4 regions of the Weizmannia sp. FSL W8-1119 genome follow, and region 4 is predicted to be linked to each of the others. Evidence: riboswitches for the same ligand, from Rfam matches in the RefSeq annotation. Region 4 holds a riboswitch; each other region holds the start of a gene.
The links. Region 4 has a riboswitch for thiamine pyrophosphate ahead of NSQ19_RS06790 (3-oxoacyl-ACP reductase). Riboswitches for the same ligand answer to the same signal wherever they lie in the genome.
Positions count from the first base shown of each region.

Region 1: another riboswitch for thiamine pyrophosphate. It lies ahead of NSQ19_RS11630 (thiamine phosphate synthase); the one in region 4 lies ahead of NSQ19_RS06790 (3-oxoacyl-ACP reductase).
Region 2: another riboswitch for thiamine pyrophosphate. It lies ahead of tenA (thiaminase II); the one in region 4 lies ahead of NSQ19_RS06790 (3-oxoacyl-ACP reductase).
Region 3: another riboswitch for thiamine pyrophosphate. It lies ahead of NSQ19_RS02735 (MTH1187 family thiamine-binding protein); the one in region 4 lies ahead of NSQ19_RS06790 (3-oxoacyl-ACP reductase).

Region 1 covers NZ_JBBOZL010000001.1:2,346,992-2,349,189, reverse strand. Annotated here, with positions in the region: gene NSQ19_RS11635 (MFS transporter) at 1-339, shown strand, start outside; TPP riboswitch at 609-718, shown strand; gene NSQ19_RS11630 (thiamine phosphate synthase) at 849-1,454, shown strand; gene thiO (glycine oxidase ThiO) at 1,423-2,198, shown strand, end outside.
Region 2 covers NZ_JBBOZL010000001.1:657,956-660,153, forward strand. Annotated here, with positions in the region: gene NSQ19_RS03050 (alpha/beta hydrolase) at 1-816, shown strand, start outside; gene NSQ19_RS03055 (helix-turn-helix domain-containing protein) at 909-1,100, shown strand; TPP riboswitch at 1,133-1,222, shown strand; gene tenA (thiaminase II) at 1,259-2,050, shown strand; gene thiW (energy coupling factor transporter S component ThiW) at 2,090-2,198, shown strand, end outside.
Region 3 covers NZ_JBBOZL010000001.1:584,436-586,633, reverse strand. Annotated here, with positions in the region: gene NSQ19_RS02740 (ABC transporter permease) at 1-564, opposite strand, end outside; gene NSQ19_RS02735 (MTH1187 family thiamine-binding protein) at 515-838, opposite strand; TPP riboswitch at 920-1,023, opposite strand; gene NSQ19_RS02730 (amidase) at 1,128-2,198, opposite strand, start outside.
Region 4 covers NZ_JBBOZL010000001.1:1,412,555-1,414,752, forward strand. Annotated here, with positions in the region: gene NSQ19_RS06780 (GNAT family N-acetyltransferase) at 1-183, shown strand, start outside; gene NSQ19_RS06785 (GNAT family N-acetyltransferase) at 174-599, shown strand; TPP riboswitch at 648-759, shown strand; gene NSQ19_RS06790 (3-oxoacyl-ACP reductase) at 826-1,587, shown strand; gene thiM (hydroxyethylthiazole kinase) at 1,600-2,198, shown strand, end outside.

The DNA of each region.
Region 1 (2,198 bases), 930 kb from region 4:
CCTCTGATCGTCCTTGGCCAAGGATTCGCATTACCTTATTTATTAATTGTTACAGCAATCGCGGGGGTTGGACAAACGATCTCTGGAATCGGCTGGGATACAACATTACAGCAAGCGATTCCACGTGATAAACTTTCACGGGTACTTGCTTTTGATGACTTAGGAGCTTTTATTACAATCCCCATTGGTCAGGTGATGGCAGTTCCTTTGGCTGAGATTTTTGGATATAAAATGGTTGCTACAGTTGGCGGAATAAGCTTTATCCTTGTTGCCCTCATTCCACTATTAGATCGGTCTATAAGAAAAATGAACCCGGAGAAGGAACGATTTTCTAGTTAACATAATTGAGTAATAAGGTTTTTGCACGGTGCATTTGAAGTTTCTCAACTCAATGCCAGACCGGAAGACAGGGGACTTGATGATTTTATCATATACTTGAAAAAAGACTCGATGTTCTATCGAGACATTTTGCTTCACGGGACCTGCCTTTGTCTACTACAGTTATTTCCGGGCATGGAAGAAGACAAACTGCCTATATAAATTGTTGACCTTTTCTAGATATGTGGTATTATTAAACTATAGGCAATATTTACAATTTAATACACGAAGTCATCCGCTAGAGGTGCCTTTTTTAAAAGGCTGAGATCGAAGTATACTTCGGGACTCTTATGAACCTGATCTGGGTAATACCAGCGTAGGAAAGTGGAAACAGGATATTTGATTTCTTTTCAAATCATCAGCCATTTTCTTACCGAAGAAAGTGGCTTTTTTGTTTTTCATTAGGTTCATTTATGTGGAAATTTTCCAAGGAGGTGAGCTAAATTTCTAACGGTATTAAAGAATTACATGTGATCTCGAATGGCAAAATGCCCGTTGCACAGTTACATGAAATATTAACCGATATTCACCCGTTCGTAACGGCCATCCACATACGGGAAAAACAAAAAACGGCACGGGAACTTTACCAGATAATTGAGTATCTAGCGCAAAACATTCCCCTATCCAAAATGATCATTAATGACCGGGTAGATGTCGCTTTGGCAGCGAAAGCAGCTGGTGTTCAGCTAGCCTTTCATAGCTTGGAAACTTCGATTGTCAAAACCATGTTTCCCTTTCTTAAAGTTGGCCGATCGATTCATTCCTATCGTGAAGGCGTAAAAGCCAATCGGGATGGTGCGGATTACGTCTTGTTCGGCCACATCTTTTTTTCCGGCTCAAAGCCCGGAAAGATACCCAAGGGGCTAAAACAATTAGCCAAAGTGGCACAACTAGACATACCGGTGATTGCGATTGGCGGTATAACGCCAGAAAATGCCCAAAGTGTTATTCACGCTGGTGCAAAAGGGATTGCCGTCATGTCAGGAATACTTGAGGCTCGTGATCCTTTATCAGCAGTTAAGGATTACTACAATGCCTTAATAAATGGAGATGGAAAAATTGACGCGTACATTTGATGTTGTCGTGATAGGCGGCGGAATTAACGGAAGTTCTATCGCCTATCAACTTTCAAAAAGAGGAAGAAAAGTAGCCATAATTGAGAAGAAACAATTAGCATGTGAAGCCTCTAGTGCGGCAGCGGGAATGCTTGCGGCACAAGCGGAGATAGAACAAGACGGTCCACTGTTCCAATTCGCTTTAAAAAGCCAAGCTATGTTTCCTGAACTTGCAAACGAACTGTATGAAATGACTGGAATCGATATAGAGTTTGACCAAAAAGGGATCATAAAAATTGCCGAAACCGATGCTATCGCAGAGGAAGTAAAAAAACAGGTGACCTTCCAGCAAAATTGGGATCCAGCCATAAAGTGGCTTGATTCTCATGAATGTTTGGAAATGGAGCCGTCCCTCTCCTCTAACATCGTTGGTGGCATGTATCTTCCTAATGATGGCCACGTCATGCCGGCAACCTTATCGAAGGCCTTTGCAAAGGCAGCGATTCATTTTGGAACGGAAATTCTTGAAAACACGGAAGTCCTCTCGTTCATCTATGAACGGGAACGTGTCATTGGGGTTAAAACGACTTCCGGTGACATCCATTGCCATCAGGTTGTCCTTGCAACGGGAGCATGGTCAGCACAGTTGATGAAGGATACAGGGATAGACATGCCGGTTTATCCGGTAAAGGGCGAATGCTTTTCCGTTAAATCTGATACCCCTATCCTGAAGAGAACGATTTTTTCCGATAAGAGATGCTACTT
Region 2 (2,198 bases), 750 kb from region 4:
AATGTAGATAAAAGATGCCCGGTAATTGTAATGGCTCATGGCTTGGGTGGAGTGCGTGAAATGCGGTTGGACGCATATGCTGAAAGGTTTGCTGCTGCCGGGTATGCCTGCTTTTTATTTGATTATCGTAACCATGGAGCAAGTGACGGAAATAAAAGACAACGGATAAATGTAAAAGAACAACTTGCAGATTGGAACTCTGCCATTGATTTCATCAAAAAGAATGATAGGATTGATGATAGTAAAATACTCCTGTTTGGAAGTTCGTTTAGTGGGGGACACGTTATAACCCTATCAGCTTATCGAATAGATATTCTTGCAACCGTGGCACAGTGTCCATATACAAATACCTTAGCTACAATGAAAACGATCTCACCGCTATCTGCCCTAAAAATATTCCCCTTTGCCATAGCCGACGTTTTATCTTCTATTATCGGGTATCATCCGGTCATGATTAAATTGGTGGATGCGCCGGGGAAAGTAGCGATGATGGCTGTTTCTGACTACGAAAAGGTTTTTAAGTTGATGCCTGAAAATTTAAAGTTTGTGAATAAAGCCCCCGCAAGAACAGTTTTAGAATTCTTTAAATATTCGCCTAGTAGATACACTAAAAATATAGGAATACCGATATTTTATGCGGTTTGTCGGAAAGATACATTAGCACCTGCTTGGGCAACCATAAAGTGTGCAAAACGCTCCAAGAAAGCAACGATAAAAGAGTATGACTGTGGACATTTCGATATTTATTTAGGTGATTATTTTGAAAATTCAATAGTAGATTATATAGGTTTTTTTGATAAACTTACAAAAGGCTAGTTGTATAATCAAATGCAACAAGCTAAATAAATGAAAAAAAGAGCATGATAAACCGTTTACGATGAAAACGCAATCAATACGGAGGTTTATCCATGGTGAAGATTTCCACCCTTCGTGCAGAAGGAAAATCCATACAAGTAATCGCTGATGTGGTTGGCTGTAAAAAAAATACCGTATCTCGGGAACTGAAGCATGGTACGGGTAGCATTTGGGGTAACATCCTGTGCTTTTTTCCATATTTTACGGGCAATAAATTTGCTGTTGCACAAAATTCGGGACTATGATATGGTAAGAGTAATGAAAATGAATATTCACAATAGTCTACTAGGGGCGCCGGGTTGGCTGAGAAGTACCCTTTGAACCTGATCTAGTTCGTACTAGCGAAGGGAAGTAGGTGATGAAATTACACCTGATGATTTGTAATTGATACACCCGCTTTCCGATGGAGGGCGGGTTTTTTATTTTGAGGAGCCGCCTCTGGCCATCGCTCGGGGCAAAGGGAGAAACCAGCCTGCAAACCGCAATCGGTTTCCCGGTAAACAAGGAGGAATCATTGTTGAAACGATCTTTTACAGAAAGGCTATATCAAAATGTCCAACCGATTTGGGAGAAAAACCATAACCATCCTTTTGTCGTGGGACTGGGGAACGGAACTTTAGAAAGAGATAAATTTATCTATTATTTAAAGCAGGATTACGTATATTTAGTTGAGTACGCAAAACTGTTTGCCATGGGTGTTGTGAAAGCGGGTAACCTCGGCATGATGACGAGATTTGCTGCGGTGCTCCATGAATCGTTGCATTTTGAGATGGAACTGCACCGCCAATACGCTGCCGAGTTTGGCATTACACGCACGGATTTAGAAGCAACCCAACCAACGCCGGTTAACCTTGCTTACACGAGTTATATGCTGCAAGTGGCCGCCAATGGAAGCTTGGCTGAACTTGTTGCCTGCTTGTTGCCGTGTGCCTGGGATTATTGGGAAATTGGGAAACTGCTAAAAGTAAATCATCGAGACACATTGGAGGCCAATCCTTACAAGAAATGGATCGAAACCTATTCTTCAGAAACGTTCGGCTCCGGAACGCAGTGGTTAATTGACTTAATGGACCAACTGGCAAGCGGAAAATCAGAAACGGAACTGATGGCCTTAGAACGCCATTTTCAAATGGCCTCAAAGTATGAATACTTATTTTGGGATATGAACGATAAAAAACAAGACTGGCCGGTCTGATTTTCATTCGCAACTAAAAAGGAGGGAAGTTTGGTTCTAATGAGAAAAACACAAAAAATAACAGCAACTGCAGTTATTGCGGCTGTAACGACTGCATCCAGCAGCTTGATTTATATCCCGGTCGGTTTTGCAAAAATTTTTCCGGTAC
Region 3 (2,198 bases), 830 kb from region 4:
TGAAAAAAAGTAAGGGAGCACAGCCGGAAATTTGACTTTCATGTAAATTTGCCCTTTTGAAGCATGCATGGTCTTTAACAGTTTCACCAAGTCATCATCCACCGTTTGAAACCCTTCCAGGATGCTCAATGCCAGCGGGAAAAAGCAGATTAAAATGACCACAATAACTTTTGACTGGAGCCCGAATCCGAACCAGACGATGAAAAGCGGCGCAATCGCCACAATCGGAATTGTTTGCGAAACGACCAGTAGCGGCCGGACCAGCATCCGGAAAACGGGAACCATATCCATAAAAACGGCAATCGCTGCGCCAATCATAATGGAAAAGGCAAGCCCGATCAATACTTCTTTTGCAGTTTGCCAAATATTGGGCCAAACCATCCATTGCAGATTTTTCAATTCCTGCCATACTTCCGTCGGTTTTGGCAGCATCCATTCACTGATATGAAAGCCGGCCGTTACCCCTTGCCAGACGAAGAGCAAAAAAATGAGCCAGGCAGCCGTGAGCGCCGTGTTAACGAACAGGCTGCGGCGCTTGTTCGCGATATTTTGCAATTTTTTCATCCATTGTCACCCCGGTGCTTGGCCGGTAATGGATTTTGATCGATGTGATGACATCAATCGCACCGGCTTGGACGCAAGCATCCTGCGCTTTTTTGATGATCCCAAGCAGTTCGTCAAGATCGCCTTCCATCGTCGTTTCCATTGCCCCAACTTCATAACGTACGCCGGCGTTTTGAACAACTTCGATCGCGCGGTCGACGACACCGTATAAGTCATCACTTTTAATATGCGGGACAACTGAAAAAGAAACCGTTACTTGATTCGATTTTTCCATCAAATTTTCCTCCTTTTTTTCAAATAAAAAAGCTTTCATTGCATGCGCAAGAAAGCCTGTCCATCCAAAACATGCCGAAACATGCTTCAATATGAGACTCCCTACGCTGGCATTATCCAGATCAGGTGAAGGGTCGATGCAAAACGGCATCCTCTCAGCCAAAACCGGCTCCCCTGCTTTTTTTCTTGTCATTTTATTGTAACATGAAAATCATCCTTTTTGGCAAACATTTTTCAATTCTTCAATTCCTTAGAACGTCCGGGCCTGCACAACGCCCCTCATTTATGCTTTAAAGGCAGGGATTCCCCTGCATGCCAACCCAAAGTTCCGACTGTTCAAGCGCATATGCGACATCCAGCAGCCAATGTTCATTTCCTTTCGGCGCCACCAGCTGTATCCCGAAAGGAAGCCCGGCCGCCGTTATATGGACCGGCAGGCTGATCGCCGGCTGCCCGGTTAAATTGGCGAGCTGCGTAAATGGGGAAAACGTTAAGCTCGGCTCAAACATTTCATAGACAAGCGCCTGCTGCTTTTCTTTCGGGAGCCCGGTGACGCCAAACAATCGATCCCGCTCTTTCCCGGTCTGGGTAAGCTCCCCGATTTTCGGCGCAGTAAAAGCAGTTGAAGGCGTAAGATACAGATCATACGTTTCGTGGAATCCCGCCATTTGTGCTGCGGCCTTATCCCACTCCGCAAGGCTCTTTGCGTATTCTGCCGCCGTGACATTTTTCCCGGCAGCATACAAGACCCACGAAACCGGCTCCATATCTTTTTCCGTAAGCGGGCGTCCAAGTGCGCTTTCCAAATCCGAAAGTTCCGCCGCCATTTCCCCGCAGTTCATTAAATAATAGTTTTCCATCAGCCGTCTGCCGTCAACGCCGTTTTCGGCTTCTTCCACAAGATGGCCCTCCTGCTCCAGCCATTTTGCCGTTTTATAGACAGCCTGTTTTGCGTCGCGGCTGACAGGCGTCCCGACCGGCGATTCAACCGAAAATGCGATCCGGTATTTTTTCGTTCCGCTCTGTTTTAGTTCCTGTACATATCCCGGAAAAAGCGGCGTTTGAAAAGCAGCGGCGGGTTCCACAGTTTGCAGCACATCGAGGAGCGCTGCGCTGTCTCTGATTGTTTTTGCCAGCACGAAGTCAATGGCCGCCCCTTGCCATTGCCGTCCACGTCCCGGCCCGACTGGTGTCCTTCCCCTTGTCGGCTTTAATCCTATTAAACTTGTAAAAGAAGCAGGAATGCGGATCGATCCGCCGCCGTCGCTTGCACCGGCAACCGGTACCATCCCGGAAGCCACCGCAGCCGCGGAACCGCCGCTTGATCCGCCGGGTGAAAAATGGGGATTCCACGGATTGCG
Region 4 (2,198 bases):
CGTACCCATTTTCCGGAAATAGAGCAGATGGTTCTTGGGGTGAATACGGAAAATGTTGCTGCCCAAAATTTGTACAGACAAGCCGGGTTTGTGGATGAAGGGGGCAGGATGTTTGGAAAAAAAGGCGAATTGATTATTATGCATTACCATTTAGGCAAAGAAGGGATATACAGATGGAAATAAAAGAACTTGCAAACCGGGAAGAGTGGAAAGCAGCGTTTCCGGTGATGAAACAGCTGCGTAAACATTTGGACGAAGAACACTATCTCCAGCTGGTGGAAGAGGCGGCAGAAAAATCGGATTACAAGATGGCCGCAGTAATAGATGACGGAAACATTGTGGCGGTAACCGGCTATATGCCGATGATTACCTTGTACAACGGGCGGTTTATTTGGGTATGCGACCTGGTGACGGATGAAGCGCACAGATCAAAAGGGTACGGCGCCAGGCTTTTGGCGCATGTGGAAAAACAGGCCGGCGAAAACGGATACGGCATTGTATCCCTGTCATCCGGCCTGCAGAGAAAAGACGCACACCGGTTTTATGAAGAAAAAATGGATTATGATAAAGTCAGTTATGTTTTTTTAAAAAGATTGTAAACTTTACATCTTCGTTGGAAAGGGATATAATAGCTAAAAAATAATCTTTCAAACTACTAGGGGTGCCCGGATCTGGCGGGCTGAGAGAAAAACCGGCGTTTTTCAACCCTTTGGACCTGATCCGGATCATACCGGCGTAGGAAAGTAGGAATTTGTAAAAAATTTCTTGCTGATAAAGTCAGGTCTTTTCGGGCCTGGCTTTTTTGCATGGAAAGGGGTGGGACAAATGAAACTCGATGAGCAGGTGGTTGCCGTCACCGGCGGAAGCAGGGGGTTGGGCAAGGCGCTTGTAAAAGCTTTTGCAAGAGAGGGGGCGGGCGTTGTCATCAACTATTTTGAGAGTGAGGGGAAGGCAAAGGACCTTCAGCATATTTTAGGCGAAAAAGCGGTTGCCCTGAAGGCGGATGTAAGGGATCCGGTCCAGGTAAGAAAGATGTTCCGGCAGGCCGAAGCTTATTTTTCCAGGCCTGTCACGACGATTGTAAATAATGCCCTTGTGCATTTCCGCTTTGATCCGGAATCCCGGCACGATGCTTCCCGGATTTCGTGGGAGGAATACAGCCTGCAGATGGAAGGTGCGGTTCGCGGCGCATTAAATACCATCCAGGCCGGCCTTGCGGGAATGAAACGGCTGCATTTCGGCAGGGTGATCAATATTGGCACAAACCTGTTTCAAAATCCGGTTGTCGCCTACCATGATTACAATACGAGCAAGGCTGCGCTCCTCGGCTTCACCCGGAGCATGGCGAAAGATCTGGGGCAATATGGCATTACCGTTAATATGGTATCCGGCGGCCTTCTGAAAACGACGGATGCAAGTGCGGCCACATCTGAAGAGGTTTTTCAATTGATTCAGGCAACAACCCCGCTGCAAAGGGTGACAGAACCGGAAGACGTTGCGGATGCCGTGTTGTTTTTTGCATCGCCATGGGCCAGGGCGGTAACCGGGCAAAACCTCGTCGTTGACGGCGGACTTGTAATGGATTAGGAGGGAATGAAAATGGAAAAGGAAAAACCAATTGAACTGCTTGAAAAAATCAGGGAAGCCAATCCGCTTATCCATAATATCACGAATATTGTGGTGGCTAATTTCACAGCAAACGGGCTGCTGGCACTTGGCGCATCTCCGGTAATGGCCGATGCGGTGGAAGAAGTTGCCGATATGGCGAAAGCGGCAAATGCGGTCGTATTAAATATCGGCACTTTGAATGAAAAAGCCGTCGAAGCCATGATTTTGGCGGGAAAGTCTGCAAATGAAAATGGCGTTCCGGTCGTCCTTGATCCGGTAGCTGCCGGTTCAACCCGTTACCGGACAGAAACGGCAAAAAAATTGCTGAAAGAAATCCGCTTCACATCCATCAGGGGAAATGCCGGAGAAATCGCCAATCTGGTCGGAATAGATGCCAAAGTTAAAGGCGTCGATGCAGGAGATACCAGCCTGGATACGGGCGAACTCGCTTTAAAAGCGGCAAAAACGCTTCATACTACGGTCGTGGTAAGTGGCAAGACGGATGCGGTGTCAAACGGTTCCGAACTCTATCTCGTACATAACGGCCACCCGCTTTTAACAAAAGTCACCGGGACAGGCTGCCTTTTGTC